Regions from separate parts of the Burkholderia sp. BCC1972 genome, predicted to be linked through region 3. Evidence: predicted binding sites of a transcription regulator. Region 3 holds the regulator's gene; each other region holds the start of a gene.
What was found. The regulator FNR, encoded in region 3, switches genes on or off when oxygen is low (the NO sensors DNR and NnrR bind a similar motif). The targets are predictions, from matches to a motif close to TTGATNNNNATCAA.

Region 1: U5798_RS14300 (universal stress protein) is a predicted target of FNR. The motif match lies at 4,927-4,940, and genes of this name have one in related genera.
Region 2: clpB (ATP-dependent chaperone ClpB) is a predicted target of FNR. The motif match lies at 5,446-5,459, and genes of this name have one in related genera.
Region 4: U5798_RS25795 (TraR/DksA family transcriptional regulator) is a predicted target of FNR. The motif match lies at 3,872-3,885, and genes of this name have one in related genera.

What each region holds. Positions count from the first base shown of each region.
Region 1 covers NZ_CAJPGH010000008.1:105,884-113,727, forward strand. Annotated here, with positions in the region: gene U5798_RS14280 (universal stress protein) at 1-220, opposite strand, end outside; gene U5798_RS14285 (amino acid permease) at 430-1,812, opposite strand; gene U5798_RS14290 (DedA family protein/thiosulfate sulfurtransferase GlpE) at 2,258-3,283, opposite strand; gene U5798_RS14295 (cupin domain-containing protein) at 3,469-3,975, opposite strand; gene U5798_RS14300 (universal stress protein) at 4,339-4,809, opposite strand; gene U5798_RS14305 (PAS domain S-box protein) at 5,130-7,232, shown strand; gene U5798_RS14310 (response regulator transcription factor) at 7,229-7,844, shown strand, end outside.
Region 2 covers NZ_CAJPGH010000023.1:64,021-71,864, reverse strand. Annotated here, with positions in the region: gene U5798_RS27500 (homoserine dehydrogenase) at 1-259, shown strand, start outside; gene thrC (threonine synthase) at 274-1,725, shown strand; gene glp (gephyrin-like molybdotransferase Glp) at 1,960-3,207, shown strand; gene moaD (molybdopterin converting factor subunit 1) at 3,227-3,484, shown strand; gene U5798_RS27480 (molybdenum cofactor biosynthesis protein MoaE) at 3,496-3,972, shown strand; gene U5798_RS27475 (group III truncated hemoglobin) at 4,045-4,605, opposite strand; gene U5798_RS27470 (Rrf2 family transcriptional regulator) at 4,856-5,374, shown strand; gene clpB (ATP-dependent chaperone ClpB) at 5,532-7,844, shown strand, end outside.
Region 3 covers NZ_CAJPGH010000009.1:221,182-229,025, forward strand. Annotated here, with positions in the region: gene U5798_RS15930 (hypothetical protein) at 1-195, opposite strand, end outside; gene U5798_RS15935 (DUF3005 domain-containing protein) at 477-884, shown strand; gene U5798_RS15940 (universal stress protein) at 1,342-1,809, shown strand; gene fnr (fumarate/nitrate reduction transcriptional regulator Fnr) at 1,912-2,658, shown strand; gene U5798_RS15950 (LysR family transcriptional regulator ArgP) at 2,707-3,600, opposite strand; gene U5798_RS15955 (LysE/ArgO family amino acid transporter) at 3,711-4,331, shown strand; gene U5798_RS15960 (aldo/keto reductase) at 4,678-5,625, shown strand; gene U5798_RS15965 (hypothetical protein) at 5,808-6,596, shown strand; gene U5798_RS15970 (helix-turn-helix domain-containing protein) at 6,800-7,768, shown strand.
Region 4 covers NZ_CAJPGH010000020.1:129,962-137,805, forward strand. Annotated here, with positions in the region: gene U5798_RS25780 (Crp/Fnr family transcriptional regulator) at 226-1,008, shown strand; gene U5798_RS25785 (undecaprenyl-phosphate glucose phosphotransferase) at 1,020-2,426, shown strand; gene U5798_RS25790 (glycosyltransferase family 1 protein) at 2,664-3,752, shown strand; gene U5798_RS25795 (TraR/DksA family transcriptional regulator) at 4,054-4,446, shown strand; gene polX (DNA polymerase/3'-5' exonuclease PolX) at 4,604-6,370, shown strand; gene ald (alanine dehydrogenase) at 6,426-7,541, opposite strand; gene U5798_RS25810 (DUF3995 domain-containing protein) at 7,812-7,844, shown strand, end outside.

The DNA.
Region 1 (7,844 bases), on a different contig from region 3:
CTTCGCCCATCATCTCCTCGCGCGCCGACGTCAGCAGTGCGTCGACGCGCGGGATGTCGGGCAGGACGAGGCGCGGGTTGTCGATTGCGCAGACGATGCGCAATCGCATGCCGGGACGCAGCAGCGTGCGCGCGTAGCGTGCGGCGGACAGCGATTCGGGCGTGGGATCGACGGCCAGCGCGATCCGTTCGAGCGGCGGGATGGAATGGGCAGGCTGCATGGCGAAAGCCTCCGTGCGTGCGCGTCGTCGCGGAACGACGACGGGAGCCTCGCGTGGAAGCGGTGCGCGGCGGCCGGGCAGTCGCCGCGGTCGCCGCGATCGGCGGGTAGCCACGCGAAGCGCGGACAAGCGATTCGTTCAGCATAGGTCGTCCTGCCCGCCCGCGCATGATCGCGATCAACGATCGCGCGGCGCCCTGCGCTCGCCGCTTACGACTTCGTCGGGACCGACGCGGCCGGACGGTTCGCGTAGAACAGCGCGTACGCGATGCCGAGCAGCACGATCCAAACGGGCCCGATCACGAGCGCGACGCGCGTATCGGGCGTGAACGCCATCAGCACGACGACCAGCGCGAGAAAGCCGAGCGCCACGAACGACCCGAGCGGATAGAACGGCACGCGGATCGGCAGGCGCGCGATCTTGTCGGCCGACAGCGTGCGGCGAAACCGCATCTGCGCGATCAGGATCACGCACCACGTCCAGATCGCGCCGAACGTCGACACCGACGTGAGCCACGTGAACACGTGTTGCGGCGCGAGATAGTTGAGCAGCACGCCGATCAGCAGCAGCGCGACTGACACGATCACACCGTACACCGGCACGCCGCTGCGGTTCACTCGGCCGAGCATGGCCGGCGCCTGGCCCTGCTGCGCGAGGTTGTAGAGCATCCGCGCGGTGCTGAACAGGCCGCTGTTGCACGACGACAGCGCCGCGGTCAGCACGACGAAGTTGATGATGCCGGCGGCGGCCGGAATGCCGAGCCGCGAGAACGTCATCACGAACGGGCTGCCCTGCGTGCCGATCTGGTCCCACGGATAGAGCGACATGATCACGAACAGCGCGCCGATGTAGAAAATCAGCACGCGCCAGAACACCGAGTTCACGGCCTTCGTCAGCGACTTCTCCGGGTTGCGCGCTTCGCCGGCCGTGAGGCCGAGCATCTCGACGCCGAGATACGCGAACATCACGATCGGCAGCGCGGCAATCACGCCGTCGATCCCGTTCGGCATGAAGCCGCCGTGCGACCACAGGTTCGAGATGCCGGTCGCGACACCGCCGTTGCCGATGCCGAACGCGATCATCAGCCCGCCGCCGATGATCATCAGCACGATCGTGACGATCTTGATCAGCGCGAACCAGAATTCGAATTCGCCGTACAGCTTGACCGCGATGAAGTTCACCGAGCCCATCGCGATGAGCGCCGCGAGCGCCCAGATCCAGTTCGGCACGCCCGGGAACCACATGTGCATGTAGACGCCGACCGCCGTGATTTCCGCCATGCAGGTGACGATCCACACGAACCAGTAGGTCCAGCCGGTCAGGTAGCCGGCGAGCGGCCCGAGGTAGTCGCGTGCGTAGCGGCTGAAGGCGCCGGCGACCGGATTGGTGATCGCCATCTCGCCGAGCGCGCGCATGATCAGGAAGATCGCGATGCCGCCCAGCAGGTAGGTCAGCAGGATGGCCGGGCCGGCCGTGCGGATCGCGGTGGCCGAGCCGAGGAACAGGCCGACGCCGATCGTCGCGCCGAGCGCCATCAGGTTGATGTGCCGTTCTTCCAGCCCGCGGTGCAGCTGGTCTTCTGGTTGTTTCAAGTCCGTCTCCTGGCAGCCGCGAGCGGGCCGCCGTCATTGTGTCGATGTCAATGCGCGACCGTTCATGCCGACTTTTTTGGCAGCCGAAAACGAAATAATCCCTGCTGTCGATTTCCGAATGAGAAACGACATGGATACTGCGTCAATCCGATGGGAATCGCCGCGGATTATCCGTAACTCCCGGAACAATCCGGAAAACGGATCGGGCTTTCACGGAATACGCCCGAGCGGCCCGTGTGGCGCGGCTGTGCGCGTGTCGGACGACAACGGGATCAATCGATTTCGGCGTGAACGAACACGCGTCGAATGTGCGCAATCAAGCGCACGCAATATGCAGGCGGGATTATAGGGAGGATCGGAGACTTCACGCCAGCCGATTTTCGTGGAAATCGCCAAGCGTGAAACTGGAAACGGATTTCGAATGCGCGCGGTGTCGCGCGCGCATTTACTTCGACAACGTCGCCCGCACCGTATATTCGCCTTCGAGCGCCCCGTGTTCGGGACGCACGAAATACCGCGACGAATCCAGATCGGCCGGCATCGGCTCGACCGGATAACCGTGCTTTTCCCACGCATCGAGCCCGCCCTTCAGCGCGCGGATGTTGTGGATCATCTTCTTGCGCTGCATCTTCGCGATCAGGCGCTTGGCCGTGGCTTCGTTCGGGCACACGCAGTAAACGACGATCGGCCGTTTCAGCATTTCCGGGTCGAGCAGGTCCGGCGAATCGAGATCGACCGGCACCGCGCCGGCGATCCGGTACGGCTCGCGCTCGCGGATCGCTTTCGGCCGCGCATCGAAGATCAGCGGCGGCTCGTCCGACGTCATCATCTCGACGAGCTGCGGCGGCGAAATGCGCACCTGCGCGAGATAGCGGCGGAACTGCACGCGGCGCACCCAGCGGTACAGCAGGAACGTGATGAAGATCGCGAGGAACGCGTCGAGGATCGTGCCGCCGCTCGCGCGCACCCACAGCACGAACTGGACGATCTGGTCGTGAATGGCCGCACCGCCGATCAGCCAGAACGCGGCCCACAGCGACGCGCCGGCCAGGTCCCAGAACAGGAACACGCCGACGCCGATCGCGGTCGTGCCGAGCAGCGGCGCCGACACGAGGCCGAGGCCCGGCAGGAACTTGGACAACACGAGCAGCGGCGCGCCGTATCTTTCGAATACGTTACGGGCGAAGCGCAGCGTCGTGTCGAGCGACAGCGAGAAGCGCACGAGGCCGTTCAGCAGGCGCCGGCCGCGCGTGCGGCCCATGAAGAACCACAGCGAATCGGCGAGCATCGTCGCGCCGATCGCCGCCGCGAACATGCTGACCCATGACGCCTGCCCCATTGCCGCCATCGTGCCGCCGAGGATCAGCATCGGCACGGCCGGCACCGGCACGCCGAGCTGCGTGATCAACACGCTCGCGAACACGGCCCACGGGCCGAGCGACGATGGGATAGCGATGGGAAAGTGCCACACGGCGGCGCTCCTGGAAGACATGCGGGCCGCGCGACAGGGCCGTCGGTACGGCGGCGCAACGGCCGCCGCGGCACGTCCGCGACCGACCGGTGCATCCTGCGCATTCTAAACGGGTTTGGCCTCGACCGCGCGGAACACGGGAGATCGGCACGGGCTTTGCGCGCGGCGTGACGCGACCGTGACCGTCACACGTCGGAGCGCTGCGCGAGCCGCGCGACGTGTTCCGCGTAGTCGGGAAACGCGGCAGCCAGCGCGGCCGCATCGGCCAGCTCGAATTCCGCGAACTCGAAGCCCGGCGCCACCGTGCAGCCGACGAGCGCGACATGCTCGGGCGACGCGCAGCGCGCGCCGAACCAGCTCCCGGCCGGCACGACCGCCTGGAACACCGTGCCCGGATGCGTGAGCGGGTTGCCGAGCCGATGGATCGTCAGCCCGTCGTGCTCGTCGAGCACCCACACTTCGATCGGGTCGCCCGCATAGAAATGCCAGACTTCGTCGGAACGGATCCGGTGCCACGACGAATACGCGCCATCGCACAGCAGGTAGTAGATCGCGGTCGACGCGGCGCGTGGCGCACCGTCGGCCGGACGCACCACCGAATCGGTCGCGCGGTAGGTTTCGCGGAAATAGCCGCCTTCGGGATGCGGCTGCAGGTCGAACTGGCGAATCAGGTCGGGGGCGGAGATCGGCATGGCGGATGACGTCGGTAAGGTAGAAAACCGGCATCCGGCAGCCGGCCAGGTTCATCACCCGTGCGACCGGTTCCAGCCGGATGCTCCTGCGTCGATCGCCGCGGCCATGCGCGCGGCGAACACGCGGACACCGGTCGATGCTGCCAGAACTGCGTGTCGGAATGCAACCGTGCGCGCGCAATCGCGCGCATGCGGGTGCGTCTCGAGCGCCCGCTTCCGGCTCGCCGCGCTTGCGGCGGCAGGCGCGCTTTCACGCGATGCGCCGGTCAGCGCGTCGCGCGTTGCATCGGGCAGACAGCCGGCGGATGGGCGCTGCTGCGTGCTGCTCGCGGCGGCGCATGCCGCTGCGCCGCGACGCATTCGCTACGCGGCCGCGGTCGCCCCCGGCTCGTTGTGGCGAACCAGCAGCACGGGTCGGTCTGCCGCGCGCAGCAGCGATTCCGCGACGCTGCCGAGCAGCAGCCGGCGCAGGCCGTGCCGGCCGCTCGTGCCCATCACGATCAGGTCCGCGTCGGCTTCGGCCGCCGTGCGCATCAGCACGGTGGCGACATCCTCGCCGTACGCATCGAGCGCACGCACGGTGCCCGTCACGTGCTGCTGCGCGAGCACCGCTTTCGCGTCGTCGAGCACCGGCGTCACGGCATCGGTCGCGGCCGCATCGCGGTCGCGCTCGGCCGCGAAGCCCGCATCGACGTCGACGAGTTGCGGCCGGTGCTCGACGACATACGCGCAGGTGACCTCACCGCCCGACGCCGCCGCGATCCGGATCGCCTCGTTCAGCGCGAGACGCGCGCTCGGGCTGCCGTCGAGCCCGACGAAAATCCGCTTGTACATGGTCCGTCCCTCCGACCGGGCACGCGTCGCGCATCGCGCCACGGCGGCCCGTTATCGCAAGCCGGCCCGGTGCCGGCTTGCCTGCCGAACAGTCTGCCCCACGTGCCGACGCGCCTCTTGACGCGCGTCAAGCGCGGCCGGCGTGCCCGCTGCTTCACGCCGTTCGCCGCAATTTCAGCTGACCCTATTACAAAAAACATGTAAAACGCGCACAATTTCATCTTGAAAACAGACGTTGCACGCAGCCGGTGCGAGTTTTCCCCGGTTTTGCCGCGCGGCCCGAGTGCCAGGGCCGCCCGAACGACAGTAATGATCATTGAATGACCGCCGGTGGAACCCCAACGCGTGACGCCCGAGGGCTCACGCGCCTCCAGACCATGTTACGCCAGCCGCTCGCGGCTGGCGTCGTCGCGCTGTGCGCCGGCGCCGTGCTGTCGCTCGGCGTCGCGCTGCTGGTGCGCGAGCAGTGGCAAGGCGCCGTCCATACGCGCTTCGAACGCCGCACCACGCACGTGACCGCGATGCTGCGCCACGAGCTGCAGTCCGGCGTCGCCGTGCTCGAAGGTGCACGCGGCGCGTTCGGTCTCGTCCCGGGCATGACGCCCGAGCAATGGCGCCGCTATGCGGAGACGCTCGATCTCGACAGCGCCCGCTCGCCGGTCCGGCAGATCGGCTATGCGCCGCTGTCGCCCGCCGCCCGCAGTGCCCTCGCCGGCGCGAAGCCGTCGCCGGCCGGTCCGCTCGCGGCCGCGACGCTCAGCGCGCCCGCGTCGAATTCGCCGGTCGTCCGCTTCGGCGCGTCCGACGCCGCGCCGCTCGCGCGCGCGCTGCAGAGCGGCGACATCGCGCTCGGCGTCCACCCGGCCGACGACGATACTTCCCGCGACGCCCGCACGCTGACGCTGTTCCTGCCCGTGACCACGTCTCCGCATGCGGCCGTCACGCCGTCCGGCACGCGTGAGGCCGGCGTCGACGGCATGCTGTTCGCGGCGCTGAGCCCGCGGCGCCTGGTCGAGCGCGCGCTCGACGCGGAACGCGGCATCGACCTGTGGATGACGGCCGGCGGCGATCCGCGCGCGATCGTGAGTGTCGAATCGACGACCGATGAAGCGTCGGCGTCGCCCGACCTGATGCGGCGCACCGACGTGCTGAATTTCGGCGGCACCGCGCTGACGCTCCGCTACTCTGCCGACGGCCGCCCGAGCGCGACCGGCGCACAGCGCGCGGCCGGCACCGTACTCGCCGCGGGGCTGATCGCGTCGTTCGCGTTCGCGGCGCTCGTCCATGCGTTGCTGCGCGGCCGCGCCGATGCCGGCGCGAGCACCCGCGGCATGCTCAACGAGGCACGGATGATGGGCATCATCCGTTCGTCGATGGAAGCGATCATCACGATCGACGAGAAGCAGACGGTCGTGATCTTCAATCCGATGGCCGAGCAGGTGTTCGGCGTGTCCGCGATGGAGGCGATCGGCGCGCCGCTGTCGCGCTTCATCCCCGAGCGATTCCGCGCCGCGCACGCGAAGCACGTCGATCAGTTCGGCGTGACGGGCGTGTCCGAGCGGCAGATGGGCCGTCAGCGCGTGCTGTTCGGGCTGCGCGCCAACGGCGAGGAATTCCCGATCGAGGCGTCGATCTCGCAGATCCGCGACGCGTCGGGCAAGCTCTACACCGTGATGCTGCGCGACATCACCGAGCGGCAGCGCGCCGAGAACGCGCTGAAGCAGTCGCGCGAGGAATTGCGCGAACTGTCGGCGAACCTGCAGAACGTGCGCGAAGAAGAAAAGACGCGGATCGCGCGCGAGCTGCACGACGACCTCGGCCAGCAGCTCACCGCGCTGAAGATGGACCTCTCGGTCGTCGAGCAGCAGTTGCGCGTGCCCGGCCGCACGCAACCCGACGAGGACGTGCAGACGCACCTGCAGGGCATGCGGCGGCTGATCGACGCGACGGTCGCGTCGGTGCGGCGCATCGCGGCCGACCTGCGCCCCGTGATGCTCGACGATCTCGGCCTCGTGCCGGCGATCGAATGGCTCGCGAACGATTTCACGAACCGCTACGGGATCGATGTCGAGCGTCACATCGAAACGGGCGGCCTCACCTTCACCAGCGCGGGCGCGACCACGCTGTTCCGCATCGTCCAGGAAGCGCTGACGAACGTCGCACGCCATGCGGATGCGACGCGCGTCGCGCTGCGGCTCGACATCGAGGAAGGCTTCTGCGTGCTGCGCGTCGCGGACAACGGCCGCGGCGCGGCGCCCGGCGCTGCGGCCCACGAGGACAAATCGTTCGGCCTGATCGGCATTCGCGAACGCGCACACATGCTGGGCGGCACCGTGACGATCGACACCGCGCTCGCGCGCGGCTTCTCGATCACCGTCGCCTTTCCGCTCAGTACCGTCCAACAGGAAACGCTCATCACATGATCAAGGTGCTCATCGCCGACGACCATACGCTCGTACGCGACGGTCTGCGGCACATTCTCCAGAACGCCACCGGATTCGAGGTGGCCGGCGAAGCCTGCGACGGCCCGTCGACGATCGCGCTCGTGCGCTCGACCTCCGCGCAGGTGCTCGTGCTCGACCTGTCGATGCCGGGCCGCAACGGCGTCGAACTGATCAAGCAGATCAAGGACGAGAAGCCCGCGTTGCGCGTGCTCGTGCTGACGATGCACGCGGAACAGCAATACGCGGTGCGTGCATTCCGTGCGGGCGCGTCCGGCTATCTGACGAAGGAAAGCGCGAGCGCCGAACTGGTCGGTGCGGTCACGAAGGTGGCGTCGGGCGGCGTCTACGTGAGCCTCGCGATGGCCGAGCAGTTCGCGCAGAGCCTGAACGAGCCGGCCGAGACGCTGCCGCACCAGCGGCTGTCCGATCGCGAATTCGACGTGTTCCGGCGGATCGCGGCCGGCCAGACACTGACCGAGATCGCGAACGCGCTGTGCGTGAGCGCAAAGACCGTCAGCACCTACAAGACGCGGATCCTCGAAAAGATGCAGATGCCGCACGAAGCGGCGCTGGTGCGGTACGCGATGCGAC
Region 2 (7,844 bases), on a different contig from region 3:
TTACCTGCGCCTGCGCGTGGCCGACCAGACCGGCGTGCTCGCCGCCATCACGCGCATCCTCGCCGAATCGGGCATCTCGATCGACGCGCTGCTGCAGAAGGAGTCGGAGCAGGTCGACGGTGCGAACGGCGAAACCGACATCATCCTGATCACGCACGAAACGGTCGAGAAGAACGTCAATGCGGCGATCGCGCAAATCGAGAGCCTCGCGACGGTCGTGTCGAAGGTGACGAAGCTGCGCATGGAAGCGCTGAACTGAGGACGGAAGGCGACATGAACTACATCTCCACGCGCGGCGCCGGCATCGGCGAGCGCCACACGTTCTCCGACATCCTGCTCGGCGGCCTCGCAAAGGACGGCGGGCTCTACCTGCCGGCCGAGTATCCGAAGGTGTCCGCCGACGAGCTCGCGCGCTGGCGCACGCTGTCGTACGCGGATCTCGCGTTCGAGATCCTGTCGAAGTTCTGCGACGACGTGCCGGCCGACGACCTGCGCGCGATCACGCGCCGCACGTACACGGCCGCCGTGTACAGCAACACGCGCCACGGCGAGAACGCGTCCGACATCACGCCGCTGAAGACGCTCGGCACCGAGAACGGCGCGGCGCTGTCGCTGCTCGAACTGTCGAACGGCCCGACGCTCGCGTTCAAGGACATGGCGATGCAGCTGCTCGGCAACCTGTTCGAGTACACGCTCGCGAAGCATGGCGAAGCGCTGAACATCCTCGGCGCGACGTCCGGCGACACGGGCAGCGCGGCCGAGTACGCAATGCGCGGCAAGGCCGGCGTGCGCGTGTTCATGCTGTCGCCGCACAAGAAGATGAGCGCGTTCCAGACGGCGCAGATGTTCAGCCTGCAGGATCCGAACATCTTCAACCTCGCGGTCGAAGGCGTGTTCGACGACTGCCAGGACATCGTGAAGGCCGTGTCGAACGATCACGCGTTCAAGGCACAGCAGAAGATCGGCACGGTCAACTCGATCAACTGGGCGCGCGTCGTTGCGCAGGTCGTGTACTACTTCAAGGGCTACTTTGCGGCGACGCAGTCCAACGACGAGCGCGTGTCGTTCACGGTGCCGTCGGGCAACTTCGGCAACGTCTGCGCGGGCCACATCGCGCGGATGATGGGGCTGCCGATCGCGAAGCTCGTGGTCGCGACCAACGAGAACGACGTGCTCGACGAGTTCTTCCGCACCGGTGCGTATCGCGTGCGCAGCGCCGAGAACACGTATCACACCAGCAGCCCGAGCATGGACATCTCGAAGGCGTCGAACTTCGAGCGCTTCGTGTTCGACCTGCTCGGCCGCGATCCGGCGCGCGTGATGCAGCTGTTCCGCGACGTCGAGGAAAAGGGCGGCTTCGATCTCGCGGCGAGCGGCGATTTCGCGCGCGTCGCCGAGTTCGGCTTCGTATCGGGCCGCAGCAGCCACACCGACCGCATCGCGACGATCCGCGACGTGTTCTCGCGCTACGACACGATGATCGACACGCACACGGCCGACGGCGTGAAGGTCGCACGCGAGCACCTGGATGCCGGCGTGCCGATGGTCGTGCTCGAGACGGCTCAGCCGATCAAGTTCGGCGAGACGATCCGCGAGGCGCTCGATCGCGAAGCCGAGCGGCCGGCCGCGTTCGACGGGCTCGAGTCGCTGCCGCAGCGCTTCGAGGTCGTGAAGGCCGATGCCCAGCAGGTGAAGGACTTCATCGTCGCTCACACGGGCGCGTGACGCACGGCCGGGCCCGCGGGCCCGGCTGCGCAGGACGGCCGGAATGCCGATTCGTCGAACGGATCGGGATTCCGGCCGTTTCAATTGGCGCGCGGGCATCGCCTGTCGCGCGAAACAAGTGCCAGACCCGCGCGTTCGCGCCGATCACAGTTTTCGCATGTCCGCCATATTGCGCGCCCGTGCGACGGCGTCGCTACAATGACGTATTGACTTCAACGATCCCCGATTCCATCGATGTCGAACCCGAATCCCGCGGCGCCGCGCGCGCCGATGCTGTCGACCGCCGAGGCGCTCGCCGCGCTGCTCGATGCCGCGAAGCCGCTGCCCGGCGCCGAAACCGTCGCCACGCTCGATGCGCTCGGCCGCGTGCTGGCCGCCGACGTGAGTTCGCCGCTCGACGTGCCGCCGATGCATACGAGTGCGATGGACGGCTATGCGGTGCGCGTCGCCGACCTGCTGCACGGCGATCGGCGGTTGCCGGTGTCGCAGCGCATTCCGGCCGGCCATCCGGCTCAACCGCTCGCGGCCGGCACGGCTGCGCGGATCTTTACCGGTGCGTCGGTGCCGGCCGGCGCCGATGCGGTCGTGATGCAGGAGCAGGCATCGGCCGACGGCGACGCCGTCGAGATCCTGCACACGCCGAAGGCCGGCGAGTGGATCACCGCGCAGGGCGCGGACATCCGCCAGGGTTCGGTGATCCTGCCGGCCGGCACGCGGCTCACGCCGCAGGCGCTCGGCCTCGCCGCATCGGTCGGCTGCGCGCAGCTGTCGGTGGCTCGGCGGATCCGCGTCGCGGTGTTCTTCACCGGCGACGAACTGACGATGCCCGGCGAGCCGCTGAAGCCTGGCGCGATCTACAACTCGAACCGCTTCACGGTGCGCGGGCTGCTGGAGCGGCTCGGCTGCCACGTGACCGACTACGGGATCGTGCCCGACTCGCTCGCCGCGACGCGCGACACGCTGCGCGAGGCCGCGCGCGATCACGACGTGATCCTGACGAGCGGCGGCGTATCGGTCGGCGACGAGGATCACGTGAAGCCGGCCGTCGAGGCCGAAGGGCGGCTCGCGCTGTGGCAGATCGCGATGAAGCCGGGCAAGCCGCTCGCGTATGGCGCGGTGCGTCGCGGCGACGAGCGCGCCGATGCGCACTTCATCGGGCTGCCCGGCAATCCCGTATCGAGCTTCGTCACGTTCCTGCTGTTCGTGCGGCCGTTCCTGCTGCGTCTGTCCGGCGTGCGCGACGTCGCGCCGCGCGCGCTGTCGCTGCGGGCGGACTTTTCGCAAAGCAAGGGCGACCGGCGCAACGAATTCCTGCGTGCGCGCGTGAACGCGGCCGGCGGCCTCGACCTGTTCCCGAACCAGAGCTCGGCGGTGCTGACGTCGACGGTCTGGGGCGACGGCCTGATCGACAATCCGCCACAGCACGCGATCAGCGCCGGCGAGACCGTGCGTTTCATTCCGTTTTCCGAACTGCTGTCGTAACGCGACGGCTTCCCGAACCATGAAGATTCAGCTGAAATTTTTTGCAAGCGTGCGCGAGGCGCTGGGCGTCGCCGATGAAGAGGCAAACGTGCCGGACAGCGTGACGACCGTCGGCGACGTGCGCGCGTGGCTGCGCGTGCGCGGCGGCGCGTGGGCCGAGACGCTCGCCGAAGGGCGCGCGCTGCGCATGGCGTGCAACCACGAGATGACCGATCCCGACACGCGGCTCACCGAAGGCTGCGAGGTCGCGTTCTTTCCGCCGGTGACGGGCGGTTGAGAGGGCGTGCGATGGCAACGGTACGAGTCCAGGCAGACGATTTCGATCTGAATGCGGAAGTCGCGGCATTGCGCGCGCGCAACCCGAAGATCGGCGCGCTCGCGTGCTTCGTCGGCACGGTGCGCGACCTGAACGAAGGCGACTCGATCGCCGCGCTGGAGCTCGAGCACTATCCGGGGATGACCGAGAAGGCGCTCGAGAAGATCGCCGCGGAGGCCTCCCGGCGCTGGCCGGGCATCGACGTCGCGATCGTGCATCGCGTCGGCAGGCTGCTGCCGCTCGACCAGATCGTGATGGTCGCGACGGTCGCGTCGCATCGCGGCGATGCGTTCGCGTCGTGCGAGTTCGTGATGGACTATCTGAAGACCGAGGCGCCGTTCTGGAAGAAGGAAACGACGCCGGACGGCGAGCGCTGGGTCGATGCGCGCAGCACCGACGATGCCGCGCTCGCGCGCTGGGGTGTCGAGTCGGGCAATACGCCGCGCTGAACACGGCATCGGGACGGACGGTGCGGCCATGTGCCGCAGGCGGCACGCGTGCCTGGCGCCACGGGCCGCGCGTTACGCGTCCGGATCGACGCTGCGCCCGATGATCTTCGTCGGAAACGGCTCGCCGCGGGTACGCGACAGCGACGCGTGCGGAGCGTCGTTCGCGTCGCGGCGGCGCGGCGCGATCGCGTCGAGCAGTGCCTGCTGCTCGGGCGGAATCCGGTAGTCCCAGCCGAACCGGCTCAACTGCAGGCTCTGCGCGATCCGCAGCGCGGGCTCCATGAAGCGGATCGCCGCGGGCGGCGCGTAGCGCGCCTCGACGGTCTTCAGGAACAGCGACAGCCAGCGGCTGAAATGGGCCGGCTCGATCCCGTCGAGCGGCTGGTGCGCCTGCTGCACGTTGCCGCGATAGCCCTTGGTGCCGAGCACAAGGCTCGACCAGAACGTGACCATCTTCGGCAGGTGGTCGTCCCAGCGGCCGGCCAGCTTCGCGTCGAACACGGGCCCGAGCAGCGGATCGGCGCGCACGCGGTCGTAGAACGCGTAGACGAGATCGCGGATGTTGTCTTCGGTCGGCTCGGTGTCGCGAGGGCGGGCCGGTGCGGTGTCGGGCGAGGCGGGCAGGGCAGTCATGGCAAAAAGGGGCCGGTAGATCGGGGGCGCCGACGGGCGTGGCGTGGGTGTCAGGCAGGACGCCGGTCGGATTTTGACGCAAAATAGCGTCCAATACCCGCTGAAAACGTGTAACTGTCACGCATCTTATTGCGCGCACGCGATCCCGGCAACCCGGGGCGCGGAACGGGACCGTCGGCCGGTCCCGCGGGCACCGCGATCGGCCCGCCTCACGTCATCGGAACACGTTCGCTCACTTCCGTATTCGCTCATGAGACTCACCGACTACACCGACTATTCGCTGCGCGTGATGCTGTACCTTGCCGTACGCGGAGAGGGGCTCGCGACGATCCAGGAGATCTCGGATGCCTACGGCATCTCGAAGAACCATCTGATGAAAGTCGTGCAGCAGCTCGGCGAGCTGGGATGGGTCGACACGGTTCGCGGCCGCAATGGCGGGCTGCGGCTCTTCCCGCAATCGCTGCAGCTGACGGTCGGCCAGGTCGTGCGCGCGACCGAGAGCGACTTCGCGCTGGTCGGTTGCTTTTTGACCGACAGCGGCGAATCGCGCGGCTGCGTGATCGAGCCGCAGTGCCGCCTGAAGGGGGTGCTGGCGGCCGCGCGCGACGCGTTCTTCGCCGAACTCGACCGTCACCGGCTCAGTGAACTCGTCGAGCCCGCGTCGCCGATCGCGGCGCTGCTCGGTATCCGTCCGGTTGCGCTCGTGCGTGCCGAAGCGCCGCCGGACGACGCGCCGGCGACCGTCGAGCCGCCGTCGGCGGCCGGCTGACACGCAGGCGCCGCGCCCCGCGATCCGCGCGCGGCCCGTCCAGGAGCCGCTTCCAGTCAATCCAGCAATTTTTGCGCTGAATCAACCCGAATTTCGCTTGAAAGCCGCATAACCATCCTCATCTTGGTGTTAATCGAAAATTGGAGGTCTCGACTAAATGAGAATCGACAAGCTCACCACCAAGTTCCAGGAAGCACTCGCGGACGCGCAAAGCCTCGCGGCAGGCCGCGACAATCAATACATCGAACCCGTTCACGTCCTCGCGGCGCTGGTCGCGCAGCAGGACGGTTCCGCGCGCTCGCTGATGTCGCGCGCGGGCGTTCACATTCAGGCGCTGCAAGGCGCGCTGAACGAAGCCATCTCGCGCCTGCCGCAAGTGACGGGCACGGGCGGCGACATTCAGATCGGCCGTGAACTGGCCGGGCTGCTGAACCAGGCCGACAAGGAAGCGCAGAAGCTCAACGACACGTTCATCGCGAGCGAAATGTTCCTGCTCGCCGTGTCCGACGACAAGGGCGAAGCCGGCAAGCTCGCGCGTCAGCACGGCCTCACGCGCAAGGCGCTGGAAGCCGCGATCGCCGCGGTGCGCGGCGGCTCGCAGGTGCATAGCCAGGACGCGGAAAGCCAGCGCGAAGCGTTGAAGAAATACACGGTCGACCTGACCGAGCGCGCGCGTGCGGGCAAGCTCGACCCGGTGATCGGCCGCGACGACGAAATCCGCCGCTCGATCCAGATCCTGCAGCGCCGCACGAAGAACAACCCGGTGCTGATCGGCGAGCCGGGTGTCGGCAAGACCGCGATCGTCGAAGGGCTCGCGCAACGGATCGTCAACGGCGAGGTGCCGGAGACGCTGAAGGGCAAGCGCGTGCTGTCGCTCGACATGGCCGCGCTGCTCGCCGGTGCGAAGTACCGCGGCGAATTCGAGGAGCGCCTGAAGGCCGTGCTGAACGACATCGCGAAGGACGAAGGCCAGACGATCGTCTTCATCGACGAAATCCACACGATGGTCGGCGCGGGCAAGGCCGAAGGCGCGATGGACGCGGGCAACATGCTGAAGCCGGCGCTGTCGCGCGGCGAGCTGCACTGCATCGGCGCGACCACGCTCGACGAATACCGCAAGTACATCGAGAAGGACGCCGCGCTCGAGCGCCGCTTCCAGAAGGTGCTCGTCGACGAGCCGAGCGTCGAGGCGACGATCGCGATCCTGCGCGGGCTGCAGGAGAAGTACGAACTGCACCACGGCGTCGACATCACCGACCCGGCGATCGTCGCGGCGGCCGAGCTGTCGCACCGCTACATCACCGACCGCTTCCTGCCCGACAAGGCCATCGACCTGATCGACGAAGCCGCTTCGAAGATCAAGATGGAAATCGATTCGAAGCCCGAAGAGATGGACAAGCTCGACCGCCGGCTGATCCAGCTGAAGATCGAGCGCGAAGCCGTGAAGAAGGAGCAGGACGAAGCGTCGCAGAAGCGCCTGCAGCTGATCGAGGAAGAGATCGACCGCCTCGGCCGCGAGTACGCGGACCTGGAAGAGATCTGGACCGCCGAGAAGGCCGCGGTGCAGGGCAGCGCACAGCTCAAGGAAGAAATCGAGAAGGTGCGGGCGGACATCGCGCGGCTGCAGCGTGACGGCAAGCTGGAGAAGGTCGCCGAGCTGCAGTACGGCAAGCTGCCGCAGCTCGAGGCGCAGCTGAAGCAGGTCACGCAGGCCGAAGAGCAGGAGCAGCACAGCCCGACGCGTCCGCGCCTGTTGCGCACGCAGGTCGGTGCCGAGGAAATCGCTGAAGTCGTGTCGCGTTCGACGGGGATTCCCGTGTCGCGGATGATGCAGGGCGAACGCGAGAAGCTGCTGCACATCGAGGAAAAGCTGCACGAGCGCGTGGTCGGCCAGCATGAGGCGATCGGCGCGGTGGCCGACGCGATCCGCCGTTCGCGTGCGGGTCTCGCCGATCCGAACCGTCCGTACGGCTCGTTCCTGTTCCTCGGCCCGACGGGTGTCGGCAAGACCGAGCTGTGCAAGGCGCTGGCGTCGTTCCTGTTCGACTCGGAAGAGCACCTGATCCGCATCGACATGAGCGAGTTCATGGAGAAGCACAGCGTCGCGCGGCTGATCGGCGCGCCGCCGGGCTATGTCGGCTACGAGGAAGGCGGCTACCTGACGGAAGCCGTGCGCCGCAAGCCGTACAGCGTGATCCTGCTCGACGAGATCGAGAAGGCGCACCCGGACGTGTTCAACGTGCTGCTGCAGGTGCTCGACGACGGTCGCATGACGGACGGGCAGGGGCGTACGGTCGACTTCAAGAACACGGTGATCGTGATGACGTCGAACCTCGGCTCGCAGGTGATCCAGGCGATGACGGGCGCGCCGCAGGAAGAGATCAAGGACGCGGTGTGGCTCGAGGTGAAGCAGCATTTCCGCCCCGAGTTCCTGAACCGGATCGACGACGTCGTCGTGTTCCATGCGCTC
Region 3 (7,844 bases):
CCAGTCGCGTGCGTGCGCGATCGCGTCGCCTTCGTCGTTGAACTGGAGCTCGATCGGAAAAAAACGGTTCGCAACGAGCTCCCCGTCGCTCGATCGGGAGATCACGACGTAGGGCTTGAACGAACCATCGCTGGCGCGCGCGGGCGCGCAGTTCAACAGATAACCGCGGTGCGTGAAGGCAGTAGTCGCTTGCATGAATCCGCCACCTCTAGTCCCTTGCTTTGTTGTTCACTACCCGTCTTTAAGGGTGCTGCGGCGCCCCCGGCGCGGGCAGAGGCGGCGAGACTGCATCCCCTGTCGCCGCTTCGCAGGAAAAGAATCATACTCTGTAGAAAACGCGTCTTCTAGCTGAAATAAATCATGACAAATCAGTGCGCGTCGCGCGACCGCGGCGATCGCCCGCGCGCCTTTTTCCCGTCGTGCCCGGAACGGGATTTGCTTCGATCCGGAGCGTTTTCGCCGCCAGGAGAGCCGCGATGGAATCATCCGGTCAAACGGGTCGCGTGCATCCGCGCAGCGTCGAGCTCGACAACGACGACACGCACGACAGCACGGTCGACACCGACGGCAAGAATCGCGAGGCGTCGCGCCTCGCCGGCGGCGGGCCGATCTCGCCCGACCAGATCACGCGCAGCAATGCGTCGCTCGTCAATGCGGTGCCGGAAACCGGCGACGGCTTCGCCGGTTTCGACAGCCGACCCGGCGGCAACCATCCGGCGTTCGCGCTGCGCGCGGGCTACATGGTGATCGAGAAAGGCTTCGACGCGCCGGCGCCGGGCGACGCGCTGTTCGGTCCCGTTCACCGGATGTACGGCAGCACGTACTGGCCCGGCCACGGACGGCGGCCGGAACGCATCATCGAGCTGACCGCCGTGCCGGGGTAGCCGGCGCGGCGTTTGAATCGATCGTTCGTTCGCGTGCCGGCACCGGCCGGCGACCGATGCCGATGGATCGGCGCGGGATCGACCGACGCTCGAGTGAACGATTTCACGCATCCGCGGCTTTATGCACGCCGCGAATCGTGCCGATGCACATGCGTTGATCGAAGTCATGCCGAAACGGCGCGATTGCGATTGAATGGCGATACGTGCGGTGCATCGATGCGCGTACCCACGCAACGCGTCACGCCGCTGCCTGCTCATGCGTTCCCGCCACCGATGCGAACAGCGGCAGCCATGACCGAGCCACGCACCGCACGTCGCGCGGTGCAGCCACGCGCCCCGACGAGCACCTCACTGCAAAGTCCCCGCCGTTGGTTTACTCTGCCTCGCAGCATCGCGCATTGCCCAGCCTGATCGGCCATCCGGCCGACTTCGTTTCAACTCGCCACTCGGAGACACTATGTACAAGCGTATTCTGGTTGCCGTCGACGGCAGCGACACGTCCCGTCACGCGTTCGATGCCGCGCTGGCGCTCGCGAAAGCGCACGGCGCCGAGCTGCAGCCGTTCTACGTCGTCGAGAACGCCGCGATCTACTACAACGTGCCCGGCTATGATCCGTCCGTGCTGCGCGATCAGCTCGTCGCGCAGGGCAACGAACTCGCGCAGGATTTCACGAAGCGGATGCAGGCCGCCGGCGTGAAAGGCGAAACGCGGCTGAACGAGGCGACGTCGATCAACGATGTGTCGTCGCTGATCCTCGACGGCGCGAAGGCGTTCGGCGCCGATCTGCTCGTGCTCGGCACGCACGGCCGCCGCGGGTTCCGCCGCCTCGTGCTCGGCAGCATCGCCGAGCAATGCGTGCGGCACGCCACGCTGCCCGTGCTGCTGATTCCGGCGGCCGCGAACGTCGACGAACCCGCAGCCTGACGGCATCCGGCATGCGCCGCCGGTCGCGACGTTTTGTCACCCGACAGCGGCAACTTGCGGTGGGACAATGATTCCGTCGATTCAACGCCGGAGTAAACGATCATGCTGACGCCCGTCGCCACACGTCCCGCCGCCACGCCTCATGCCGGTAGCTGGGCGCCTCGCCAGGCCGCGCACTGCTCGTCATGCGCAATGCGGCACCTGTGCATGCCGCAGGGCCTGGCACCCGAAGCACTCAGCCGCCTCGAGTCGGTCATCTGCGCGGCTCGCCCCGTCAAGCGCGGCGAAGCGCTGTTCCGCGAAGGCGACGCATTCGACAACCTGTACGCCGTGCGCTCGGGTTCGCTGAAAACCGTCGCGACGCGCCATGACGGCCGCGAACAGGTCACGGGCCTGCATCTCGCCGGTGAAGCGCTCGGCCTCGACGGCATCTGCGACGATACCCACCCGCGCACCGCAGTCGCGCTGGAAGACAGCTCCGTCTGCGTGATCCCGTACAGCGCGCTGAAAACCTTGTGCTCCGAAGCCGGCTCGATGCAGTTGCGCATGCACAAGCTGATGAGCGAACAGATCGTGCGCGAAACGTCGCAAACGATGCTGCTCGGTTCGCTGAATGCCGAGGAGCGCGTCGCCGCTTTCCTGCTCGACGTGTCGTCGCGCTACCTGAAGCGCGGTTACTCGCCCTCGGAATTCAACCTGCGGATGACGCGCGAAGACATCGGCAGCTATCTCGGCATGACGCTCGAAACGGTCAGCCGCACGCTGTCGAAGTTCCAGAAGCGCGGCCTGATCGAAATGCAGGGCCGCCACGTGCAGATCGTCGACTTCGACGGCCTGCAGCACGTCTGATCCCGCGCGGCGCGCACGGCTCGCGCGCCGCCTGCATCGCACCCCGAATCAATCGAGAAACAGCGCAGCGCGCGCCTTCAGCGCCGCGCTGAAGTCGTCGAGCCAGCCGATCGACAGACGCCAGCTCTGCCAGTAGAGATCGATGTCGACGGTCCGCCCGCGCGACATGTCCACCAGCTCGCCCGCCGCCAGTTGGCGATCGACCATCCGGTCCGGGCACATCCCCCATCCCAATCCCGTTTCGCATGCGCGCAGGTAGCCTGCGACGTGCGGTATCCAGTGCTGCGGCGGATCGAGATCCGCGCGTGTCACGCGCCGGATGAAACGCGCCTGCAGCCCGTCCTTCGGATTGAACATCACGCACGGCGCGCGGCGCAGCGCGTCGCGCGTGATGCCCGCACCGAAATAGCGTTCGTAAAACACCGGCGAGCACACCGCGCGATAGCGGATGCGCCCGAGCCGCTCGGAGCGGCATCCCTGGATCGGCTCGGCCTGCGCGGTCACGGCGCCCTGCACGCTGCCGTCGCGAATGCGCGACGCCGTGTAATCCTGGTCGTCGATCACGAGGTCGAGCAACGTCTCGCGCTCCGTGCAGAACGGCCCGACCGCGTCGATGAACCACGTCGCGACGCTGTCGTCGTTGACGGCCACGCGCAACGTCGGCCACGCGCTCGCGATCTGGCCCGGCAGCGCCGGCATCCGGCCGCCCAGTTCGGCTTCGAGCAACTGCACGCGCTCGGTATGCCGGCACAGCAGCGCACCCGACGTTGTCGCGACGCACGGCTGCCCGCGCTTGACGAGCACGCTGCCGACGCGCTCCTCCAGCAGCTTCACGCGCTGCGACACGGCCGACGGCGTGACATTCAGCTCCTTGGCCGCCCGCTCGAACGAACCGTGCCGGATCACGGCCGCGAGGGCATCGAGCAACGCGTAGTCGAGCATTAGATTTCCTTAATCCGCATTAGGTGAATTAGCTTCTCTTATTTTCATGCTGACCGCAGACTAGCGCTACCCGATTCATTCGTCTACTGCTTCCACCGCTGCCCATCATCATGAACTGGCTCGCTTTTTCCCACGGCGCCGCCCTGTGCGGTTCGCTCATCGTCACCATCGGCGCGCAGAACGCGTTCGTCCTCCGCCAAGGCATCATGCGCGCGCATGTCGGCAAGATCGTGCTGCTGTGCGCGGTGTCCGACATGATCCTGATCGGCGCGGGCGTCGGTGGCGCGTCGGTGCTCGTCGAACGCTATCCGACCTTCGTTCATGCGGTGCTGTACGTCGGCCTCGCGTATCTCGCCTGGTTCGGCATCAACGCGCTGCGCCGCGCGTTCAAGCCGGGTCACGCAACGCTCGACGTGCGCGGCGACGCGGTCGCGCCGCCATCGCAAGGCGCACTCTCGATCGTGCTGATGACGCTTGCGTTCACATGGCTCAATCCGCACGTGTATCTCGACACGTTCCTGCTGATCGGCACGGCCGGCGCACGCGAGCCGGAAGGCGCGCGGCTCGCGTTCGCGATCGGCGCGATGACCGTCAGCGTCGTGTGGTTCCTCGGGCTCGGTTACGGCGCGCGACTGCTGGCGCCGTGGTTCCGCAAGGCCGTCGCGTGGCGCGTGCTGGATGGCGCGATCGGCAGCATGGTGCTGTTTCTCGCGGCTGTGCAGTTGCGCTGACCGACTCCCTCTCGCACGGGCGGCCGACTGCCGCCCGCGTCCCCTTCCGCGCCGGCGCAACGCCGGGCAGGCCGCCGCTCCTCTTCGCGCTCCCCGCTGCATAAAATCGCACCCGATCGAACGCAGCCATACGAAACACTCACGTAACGGACGAAGCGTCCGCCATCTGCTGCAAGTCACGCGTCATCGCGGCCACGCGCCGGCTGCACGAACCGAAGCGATCGGCGAGAATGTCCTGTGTCCCGCGACAACGGTGGATGCGCACCGCGCACCGCACCGTCCCGCCGCATTCGCATCGCCCCATCCCGCAGTTCAATCCCGTTACCCGCAGTTATCGGAGAGGAACATGGCACATCGCACACTCGGCACATCGACCATCCAGGTTTCGCCGCTCGCGTTCGGCGGCAACGTCTTCGGCTGGACCGTCGACGAGAACGCGTCGTTTTCGCTGCTCGACGCACTCGCCGACACCGGCATCAACTTCATCGACACGGCCGACGTCTATTCGGCCTGGGTACCCGGCAACAGCGGCGGCGAATCGGAAACGATCATCGGCAAGTGGCTCAAGCGCTCCGGCAAGCGCGAGCAGGTCGTGATCGCGACCAAGGTCGGCCTGCTGGGCGCACGCGCGGGGCTGACGAAGGACAACATCCTGAAGGCCGTCGACGAGTCGCTCGGCCGCCTGCAGACCGACTACATCGACCTGTATTTCTCGCACCGCGATCTCGCCGACACGGCCCCGCTCGAAGAAACGCTCGGTGCGTATCAGACGCTGATCGAAGCAGGCAAGGTGCGCATCATCGGCGCGTCGAACTACAGCGGCGCGCGCCTGCGCGAAGCCGCCACCATAAGCCAGCGCGACGGGCTGCCCGCGTACCAGGTCATCCAGCCCGAGTACAACCTGGTCGACCGCGCCGGCTACGAGCGCGATCTCGAGCCGGTCGTGCGCGACCTGAAGCTCGGCGTCGTCAACTACTACGCGCTCGCGAGCGGCTTCCTGTCGGGCAAGTACCGCAGCGAGGCCGACCTGAAGAAGAGCGTGCGCGGCGACCGCGTCGCCGGCTATCTCAACGAACGCGGGCTGCGCATCCTCGCGGCACTCGACGCCGTGTCGGCGAAGCACCACACGCAGCCGGCCGCGATCGCGCTCGCGTGGCAGATCGCGCGGCCGACGATCACCGCGCCGATCGCCAGCGCGACGTCGCTCGCGCAGCTCGAGCTGCTCGGCGAAGCGATCCGCATTCAGCTCGATCAGGACGACATCCGACAGATCGACGACGCCAGCGCGACCTGACATTCGCGGCGGCGGCAGCAGGGCGGTCGGTGGAGTCGCGCAATCCGCGCGGTTTCGCGACCGGCCTGTGTCATAGGTGCTTCGGTTTCGCCGTGTGTGCGGAGGCGGAAAGTTCGGAAATGACGGATGGATACAATGCGAGCATCCTTCGCGCCCGATCCCACCCACGCACACGACCGCCGATGACCCGAATCACGCGCCGCGCCCGATTCTCCCGCCTGTTCTCCGCAACGATTGCCGCACTGCTCGCCTGCGCGCCGGCCGCGTCCTTCGCTGGCTGGTACGAAATCGCGAACTACACCGGCACGATCGGCAATGCCCCCGTTCACGTGTCGCTGCAGACCTACGACGCAATCAACCGCAACGACGCGGGCCGCTGGCGCGTCGACGGCAGCTATTACTACGACGCGCATCGCAAGCCGATCCCGTTGCGGGGCCATCGCGAGCCCGACGGCCGCATGACGCTGTGCGAAGCCTCATCGCCCGCATCGAACGCCGATTCGCCGGTCGTGCCGGCTGCATCGCCAGCACGGCCGAAGCCTTGCCCGATTGCACTGACGGTCGTCGGTAAAACGGCAACCGGCACCTGGGACGACGGCCGCAACACGCTCCCGATCACGCTGAACGAAGTCGGGCGACTGAACGACAACGACCAGGGTCACTTCCAGCTCGACGGCACCGTCGATATTCCGATGTGGTACCGCACGAAGACGCACATGCTGGTCGGCACCTATGCGCTATCCGACAAGTGCGGTATCGCGATGCAGTCGCTGCGCGCCGTGAACATCGCGACAGGCCGCGTCGATCGCACGATCACGCTGGGTTGCGACGCGGGGATGGTGATGACGGCGATCTACGCGAACGTCGCCGACGCACGGCGGGCCGGCTACGTGAGCGTCGAGTTCCGTGACGGCAAGATGGGTTACGAGCAGGACGTGTCGCTCGGGCCGCCATCGTCTTCGTCCAAGTAAACACGTATCGCCTATCCGAAAATCGCGCCGAAGTTTTGACTCGCACGGCCGCTTTCGTTGACTCGGCCGGACATCGATCGCGCGTCCGCCCGCAGCGCCCCGCGGCAAGCGCGTCACACGCCGGCCCCGGGTCTTTCACGGATTGACCGCGCCATTCGACGTGCCCGAGACTGCGCCGCTCAGGCGGCCATTGGGAGAACGTCATGCCGGACACCAGCACGGAGATCGCCACGGTCTCGACGCGCGCCGTACGCGGCGCCGAGCGCGTCGAGTTCTGGGTCGACCATGTCGCGCGCACGCTCGTTCGTATCGAATGCAGCGGCAAGTCGTCCGAAGGGATCGACGCATCGATGCGCAAGCGCGATCTCGGGCTATTCAGCGCATGCGACATCGTCGCGAACCGGCACGCGGTCGTACGCACGCCGCACAACATTCACGCGGACCAGCGCGACGCCGTGTTCATCTGCCTGATGCACGAGGGGCGCGGCTATACGTTCCAGGACGTCGACTGCATGCAGCACGCGCCGGGCGACCTCGTGCTGTACGACACGTCGATGCCGTACGGTCACGGCTTTCCGGCCGACATGGCGATGACCGTGCTCGACGTGCCGCGCGACGTGTTCGAAGCGCGCGTCGGCCCGTGGCGCTACCGCAGCCTCGTCAAGATCGATCGCGACGACGGCGTGACGTCGTGGGCCGTGCGGCAGGTGTACGCACTGCTCGCCGCGCCGCAGGAACCGACGCCCGACGCGCGCGAACGGCGCGCCGCCGCGATCCTCGATCTCGTGCAGTCGATGCTGCGGCTGCGTGACGGCGATGCGTCGCCGACGAAGTCGACAGTCCACACACTGTCGCGCGCGAAAGCGTTCATCGACAGCCATCTCGCCGACGACGATCTCGACAGCCAGTCGGTGAGCCGCGCGATCAACCTGTCGCCGCGCCAGCTCGCGCGCGTGTTCGAGATCGAGGGGATGCCGCTCACGCGCTACATCCTCGCGCGGCGGCTCGAACGCTGCCGCGCCGACTTGCGCGACCGGTCGCTCAAGCACCTGACAGTCAGCGAAATCGCGTTCCGCTGGGGCTTCAACAACAGTGCGCACTTCAGCCGCAGCTATCGCGCGCGGTTCGGCGAGACGCCAAGCGACACGCGCGTGCCGGCCGACACGCGCTAGGGCCTGTTCGCACCGCCATCCGTCGCCGTGTCCCGGCGAGACAAGCACGGCGTCCGTCCCGGTCAAAAGGGGCCGC
Region 4 (7,844 bases), on a different contig from region 3:
AGGCGTGATTCATATATTAAGGATGGACGGGTATTGGCACGTAAATCGCTTATTCGAATTCGCGCGTCGAAACGCGACGTCGACTCGATCCGGCGATAACAAGCCGATGACCAGTCGGAATCAGGGTTGTGGGCCGCAACCACTGTCAACGTCCGGGCGCGCATCGCGATAACGAGTTCCGTGCTTGCGGCTGCACGCGGCGCGGACAATAAAAGGGATACAGACATGCTTCATCTTCACTCGAGCTACACGGCGAACGCCATCCTCGATGCCCTCCCGGAGGACAGCATCCGTACCATCGCACCGCATCTGGAACTGGTCCGGATCAAGGCCGGGATGCTCGACCGGGTCGGTGAGCCGATGCGCCATCTGTATTTTCCGACGACGTCGATGATGTCGGTGCAGCACCTGATGGAAGACGGTGCGATGGTCGAGGTGGCGGTGGTCGGCCGCGAAGGCGTGGTCGGCCTCGGCACGCTGGTCGGCGGCGTCGCGGCATCGAGCCGGGTCGAAGTGCGTATCGGCGGGATGGCGTATCGCGTGCCGAGCTGCGTGATGCGTGCCGAATTCGAGCGATCGCCGCAGACGTACCGGCTGCTGCTCAACTACTGCCAGGCGACGATGGCGCAGATCTCGCGCACCGCGCTGTGCAATCGGCATCACTCGGTCAGCGAGCAGCTGAGCCGCTGGCTGCTGCTCGCGCACGACCGCATCGACGGCGACGAGTTGCCCGTCACGCAACAGACGATCGCGAACATGCTCGGCGTGCGGCGCGAAGGCGTGACGGAGGCGGCCGGCAACCTGCAGGAAGCCGGGCTGATCCGGCAGCGCCGCGGCCGCATCACGGTGCTCGACCGCGACGGTCTCGAACACCACGCGTGTGAATGCTACGACCTGATTCGCGCCGACTATCGCCGCTTGCTCGGGGCGCGCGGCAATACGAGGCAGGCGCCGCTTCGCCCGCGCATGCCGGAGGTGCGTGGCGGATTCCCGGCACATGGTGCATAACGATGCAGTCGATGTCCGGTGGAACGAATACGATGCGGCGCGCCGCGATCGCGGCGGTCGACGTCGTGCTCGTCCTGGCTGGGGCGCTTGCGGCGCAGGCGGCATCCGGCCTGGCGTGGCGCGAGCTGTCCGATGCGCAGCGCGGCGCGATCGCGCTGCTGTGTGTACTGACGGTGGCGCTGCTGCCGCGCTACCTGCGCACCGTGCGCGGCGGCGTGGCGGCGCAGGGCGGCGCGCACGTGCTGACGCAGACGCTGGTGGCGGTCGTCTGCGCGAGCGTGCTGACGGTGGCCGGCACGATGTGGATCATGAATCGCGGCGGCACGGTCACGACACGCTGGATCGTGCGCACGGTGCTGGCCGGCGACGCGGCGTTGCTGCTCGGCCGTGCCGCGCTGCTGGCGTGGGTGCTGACGCGCAACGACCCGCGGGCGCGGCAACGCCGTGTTGCCGTGGTCGGCGCAACGGCGTACGGGCGCGTGGCGGTCGAGCGGATGCAGCTCGCGCCGAACGGCCCGTTCGTGGCGGCGTGCGTCTTCGATGACGACGCGCCGGCCGCCGCAGGCGGCATCGGCGGCGTACCGGTGATCGATGACTGGGCCGCGCTGCGCGACATGATTCGCGGCGGCGGGATCGACGAGGTGTGGCTTACGCTGCCGATGTCGCACGAATGGCGGATCCAGCGCATCGTGCGCGAGTTGCGCGACGAATTCGTCGAACTGAGGCTGTTGCCCGACGTGCGGCAGATGGCGGTCGTCGATCGCTCCGCGACCGACGTGCTCGGCATGCCGGCGATCAATCTCGCGACCACGCCGAGCTCCGCGCCGGAGCTGTGGGCGAAGTTCGCGTTCGACCGGCTGTTTGCGGTCGGCGTGCTGATTCCGTTGCTGCCGCTGCTGTCGATGCTGGCGGTCGCGGTCAAGCTGTCGTCGCCGGGGCCCGTGCTGTTCAGGCAGCGCCGCAAGGGCGTGGACGGCCGCGAGTTCGACATCCTGAAGTTCCGGACGATGCGCGTGCATCGCGCGCAGCCGGGCGTCGTGCGGCAGGCGTCGCGCAACGATGCGCGCATCACGCGCGTCGGCGCGTTCCTGAGGCGCACGTCGCTCGACGAGCTGCCGCAGTTCTTCAACGTGCTGTTCGGTCAGATGTCGGTCGTCGGGCCGCGCCCGCATGCGATCGAACACGACGATCTCTACCGGCAGCTGATCGACTCCTACATGTACCGCTATCGCGTGCGTCCGGGCATCACCGGGTGGGCGCAGGTGAACGGCTATCGCGGCGAGACGCGCAAGGTCGAGGCGATGGCGGCCCGCGTGAAATTCGATCTCTTCTACATGCAGAACTGGAGCTTCTGGTTCGACATGAAGATCATCCTGCTGACGATCGTGCGAGGTTTCATCGGGCGCAACGCTTTCTGAGGATAGCGAAGCGTCGGGAAAGCCGTGCGTTGTGCGGTCGAACGTACCGACCGGAACGACGGCCGCGGACACACTGACGGCACATCAGCATTCCGCGCCGCGGAGTGTCCGGCGGCGCTTCGTCGCGTCGCAGCCATCGGAACAGTCACGATCATGTCAACGTCGATTCGGGAGCGAAGCGCACCGGTACTTCAGGAAGCGCGCGCGGAACGGGGCGTCGGCACAGCCGCGCACACCATGCGGCTGCGCCGCCTCGCAATCAACGGGAAATTCACCGCGCAGCGCATGACGGGCGTCCAGCGCGCGGCATACGAACTGACGGCCGAACTCGCGCGCATCGCGAACGCCGGCGACGAACCGTCGCTCGTCGTGCCGTCCGATCACGATCCGGCGGCGATGCCGGCCGGCGTGCGGTCGCAGACCACCGGGCGCCGGCGCGGCACGCTGTGGGAACAATGGACGCTGCCGCGCACGACACGCGGCCGGACCCTGCTGAGCCTGTGCAACATCGGCCCGCTGGCGAAGCGCGATCAGCTGCTGATGATCCACGATGCGGCGATCTTCGATCTGCCGGCCGGCTATTCGCTCGCGTTCCGTCTGTGGTACCGCTTCGCGTTCTCGATCCTGAAGCGGCGCGCCCGCCATATCGTGACGGTGTCGCATTTTTCGCGGGCGCGGCTCGCCGCGCGGCTCGGCGTGCCGCCGGCACGCCTGTCCGTCGTGCCGGGTGCCGTCGACCATATCGACCGGATCGATGCCGATCGCGGTGTGCTGTCGCGCCTGAATCTCGAGACGGACGGCTACGTGCTGTTCGTCGGGTCGCTCGCGCCCGGCAAGAATCTCGTGCGCGCGCTGGCCGCGATCGCGTTGATGCGGGCATCGCACCCGACGTTGCGCTTCGTGATCGCGGGCGGCGCCAATGCGAAGATCTTCGGTGTGCGTGAGGCCGGCCTGCGCGAGGACGATCCGTACGTCACGTGGGCCGGTTATGTGAGCGACGGCGAGCTGAAGGCGCTGTACGAGCACGCGGGATGCTTCGTTTTTCCATCGTTGTACGAAGGATTTGGCCTGCCGCCGCTCGAGGCGATGCGGTGCGGTTGCCCCGTCATCGTGTCGCACGAGGGCTCGCTGCCGGAAGTCTGCAGCGGGGCGGCGCTGTTCTGCGATGCCTATTCGCCACCGGATATCGCTGCGTCGATCGCTCGCGTGATGGACGATCCCGAACTGCGTGCGCGGCTGCGCACGATGGGCCGCGAGCGTGCGCAGCAGTACAGCTGGCAGCGTTCGGCGCGCGCGTTGCTCGACATCGTCCGTGCCGATGCCTGACGGGCGGTGACGCCGTCCGGCCCGACGGCTCGATCGATACGGTCGCGTCTGCATCGGACGAATCCGGCGTGGTCGCGTTTTCGCGTCCGTCCCCGATTTTTGGGCGCGCGGCATGCAAGCTGATTCGGGTCAACACACGCGTGTTCAATGGGTTTATCCTGCGTCGAATGCGTCCTGCGCTTCGTGCTGCCGGGCGCACCCCCGGACGTGCGGCGCAGGCGGTGACGCCTCCGCGCCGCGCACCGGCGCGACACCGCGCGCCGCACTTTTTCGCGCGGAACCCGGAACAGGAGACACGGCCATGGCGCTCGACCAACAACAATGGCAGACGCTGAAACAGCGGCTGAACGAGAGCGAGCAGGCGCTGCGTGCGGAGATCCGCACGAGCGAGGACCATCGCGCGTCGGAATCCTATGCGGACCTTGCCGGCGCGGCGCCCGACGAGGGCGACGAGGCGAACGCGGATCTGTTCGTCGACGTCGATCATGCGCTGATCGGCATGAAGCTGACCGAACTGCGTGCAATCGGCCGCGCCCAGCAGCGGATGCGCGACGGCAGCTACGGCGAATGCATCGATTGCGACGGCTCGGTGGGCTACGAGCGCCTGCTGGCGCGCCCGAGCGCCGAACGCTGCACGCATTGCCAGTCGATCTACGAGCGGCAATACGCCACGACACCGCGCGCCTCCCTCTGACGTCGCCGCCGCAACGGCGCTGCGCGCGCTGCGCAGCGGGCGTACGATGAAGGTCGTGCGCCCGGCAGCGTCGACATCCTGACATGCGGTGCCGGGCGCGCATACGCCGCCGCGCCGGCGCACGGCGCCATCCACGTGGAAGGGAGCCACGCCGACCATGCCGATCCACAATGCCGAGTGCGCGGCCGTGTTCGCCGAGATCGCCGACATGCTCGAGATCCAGGGCGCCAATCCGTTCCGCGTGCGGGCCTACCGCAACGCCGCACGGACGATTGCCGACTACGGCCGCGATATTCCGACGATGATCGCGCACGGCGACGATCTCGGCAAGATTCCGTCGATCGGGTCCGATCTCGCGTCGAAGCTGCGCGAGATCGCCGCGACCGGCACCTGCGAGCTGCAGCAAACGCTGCGCCATGCGTTGCCGGGCGCGATCGTCGAGTTGCTCGACGTGCCGGGGCTGGGCGCGAAACGCGTGAAGGCGCTGCATGATGCGCTGCACGTCGATTCGCTCGAACAGTTGCGGGCAGAGGCGAAGAACGGGCACGTGCGCGAACTGCCGGGCTTCGGCGCGAAAACCGAAGCCCATCTGCTCGACGCAATCGACGATCGCCTGCACCGCGAACCGCAACGCTTCCTGCTGCCCGATGCCACGCAATCGCTGATGCCGTTGCTCGACCGCCTGCGCGCGGTCGCGGGCGTCGGCCAGGCCGTGCCGGCCGGCAGTTTCCGCCGGCGCCGCGAAACCGTCGGCGATCTCGATATCCTCGTCACCGCACGCGACCCGGCCGCCGTCGCTGCTGCGTTCGTCGGCTGCGGCGACGTGGCGCGCATGCTCGCGCACGGCAAGACGAAGTCGAGCGTCGTGCTCGCGAGCGGGTTGCAGGTCGACCTGCGCGTCGTCGATGCCGATGCGTTCGGCGCGGCACTCGTCTATTTCACGGGATCGAAGGCGCACAACATCGCGCTGCGCAGGATCGCCCAGGCCGGCGGGCTGAAGATCAACGAATACGGCGTGTTTCGCGGGGACGAGCGGATTGCCGGCGACACCGAGGCGTCGGTCTACGCCGCCATCGGGCTGCACGAGGTGCCGCCCGAACTGCGCGAGAATCGCGGCGAGATCGACGCGTCGCGCGCCGGCGCGCTGCCGGCGCTGGTCGAGCGCAAGCATCTCCACGGCGACCTGCATGCGCATACCGACGCGTCGGCCGGCCGCGACAGCCTGCGCGCCATGGCGGAGGCAGCCCGTGCGCGCGGGCTCGCGTACCTGGCCGTGACCGACCGCGCGCCGCACGCCGGCCGCGGTCGCAGCGATTTCGACTGGCTCGCGCGGCAGCTCGACGAGATCGATCGTGTCAATGCGTCTTTCGACGATTTCGTGCTGCTCAAGGGCGTGGAAGCCGGCATTCACGAGGACGGCAGCCTCGACGTGCCCGATGCGATGCTCGGCCGGCTCGATCTCGTGGTCGGCGCGGTATGCGACGGCTTCGACCTGTCGCGCGACGCGCAGACCGATCGCATGCTGCGCGCGATGGACCATCCGCATTTCACGATTCTCGCGCACCCGACCGGCCGCGTGTTCGGCGAGCGCGATGCATGCGAACTCGACGTGCCGCGCGTGATCGCGCAGGCCGCGGCGCGCGGCTGCTTCGTCGAGCTCGATGCCCAGCCGCGGCGGCTCGATCTGCCCGACATCTGGTGCCGGGAGGCCGCGAAGGCCGGCGTGCCGGTCGCGATCGGCTCGGATGCATGCAACGCCGACGAACTCGACAACCTTGCGTACGGCGTCGATCAGGCACGGCGCGGCTGGCTGACGCGGCCCGACGTGCTGAACACGCGTACGCTCGCGCAACTGCGGCCGTTGCTGGCACGGACGATGGGCAAGGGCAGCGGGACGAAGCGGAGCCGGTCGAAGGGCACGTGAACGCATGGCCGGCGGCGCATGCCGCCCGCCATGCGTTCACGTCATGCCGGCACCGTCATGCGAGCACGCCGGCGGCCGGCACATAAGGCAGGCCGAGCGCCTGCGCGACCGCTTCGTACGTGATGTGCCCGTCGCAGACGTTGAGGCCCGCGCGCAGGTGCGGATCGTCGGTCATGGCCTGCTTCCAGCCCTTGTCTGCAAGCGCGAGCGCATGCCCGAGCGTCGCGTTGTTCAGCGCGAAGGTCGACGTGCGCGCGACCGCGCCGGGCATGTTCGCGACGCAGTAGTGCACGACGCCGTCGACGACGAAGGTCGGGTCCGCATGCGTCGTCGCATGCGAGGTCTCGAAGCAGCCGCCCTGGTCGATCGCGACGTCGACGACGACCGCGCCCGTGCGCATCGTCGCGATCATGTCGCGCGTGACGAGCCGCGGCGCCGATGCGCCCGGCACGAGCACCGCACCGATCACGACGTCGGCATCGCGCACGGCTTCGTCGACCGTATGCGCATTCGAACAGACGGTCGCGATCCGGTTGGCGAACACGAGGTCGAGCTGGCGCAACCGGTTCACGTTGTTGTCGAGCACGGTGACGCGCGCGCCGAGGCCGACCGCCATCTGCAGCGCACCGGTGCCCACCACACCCGCGCCGAGCACGACGACGTGCGCGGCCGGCACGCCGGGTACGCCGGCCATCAGCAGGCCGCGGCCGCCGCGCGGACTTTCGAGGTGGGTTGCCGCGACCTGGATCGACATGCGTCCGGCCACTTCGCTCATCGGCGCGAGCAGCGGCAAGCCGCCGCCGGGGCCCGTCACGGTTTCGTACGCGATGCAGACCGCGCCGGATTTCACGAGCGCGGCGGCCTGGCCGGGATCGGGCGCGAGATGCAGATACGTATAGAGGATCTGGCCGCGCCGCAGCATCGCGCATTCGGCCGGCTGCGGCTCCTTGACCTTGACGATCATGTCGGCGCGCGCGAAGACTTCGTCGGCGTCGTCGCCAAGCGATGCGCCGGCGGCGGTGTAGTCGTCGTCGAGCAGGCCGATCGCGGTGCCCGCGCCGCGCTGCACAAGCACGCGATGGCCGTGCCGCACGAGTTCGTGCGCGCTGGCCGGCGTGAGGCCGACGCGATATTCGTGGTTCTTGATCTCCTTCGGCACACCGATCAGCATGAGTCGCCTCCATGGCCTTCGTTATCGTCGTCGTGCGAGCGGCATGCCGACCGCAGTACTGGAATAACAGGGTAGTAGCGCGCCAAGGGAAGTCAAGTGGCAGGCCCGTGCGGTAGTCGCGCGCACTGCATCGCACCATGCGCTGCGACGGGTTGCGACCGGACGTCGCAATGCACGCGATGCCGGGTTTCGGTATCGTCATGCGTGGCGCGGGCCGGGGCCGCGTGCCGGATCCTTCCGGCAGAACAACGAGACAAGGACACTACCGACATGACCGGTGCGTATTTCAGCGTGCCGACGCTT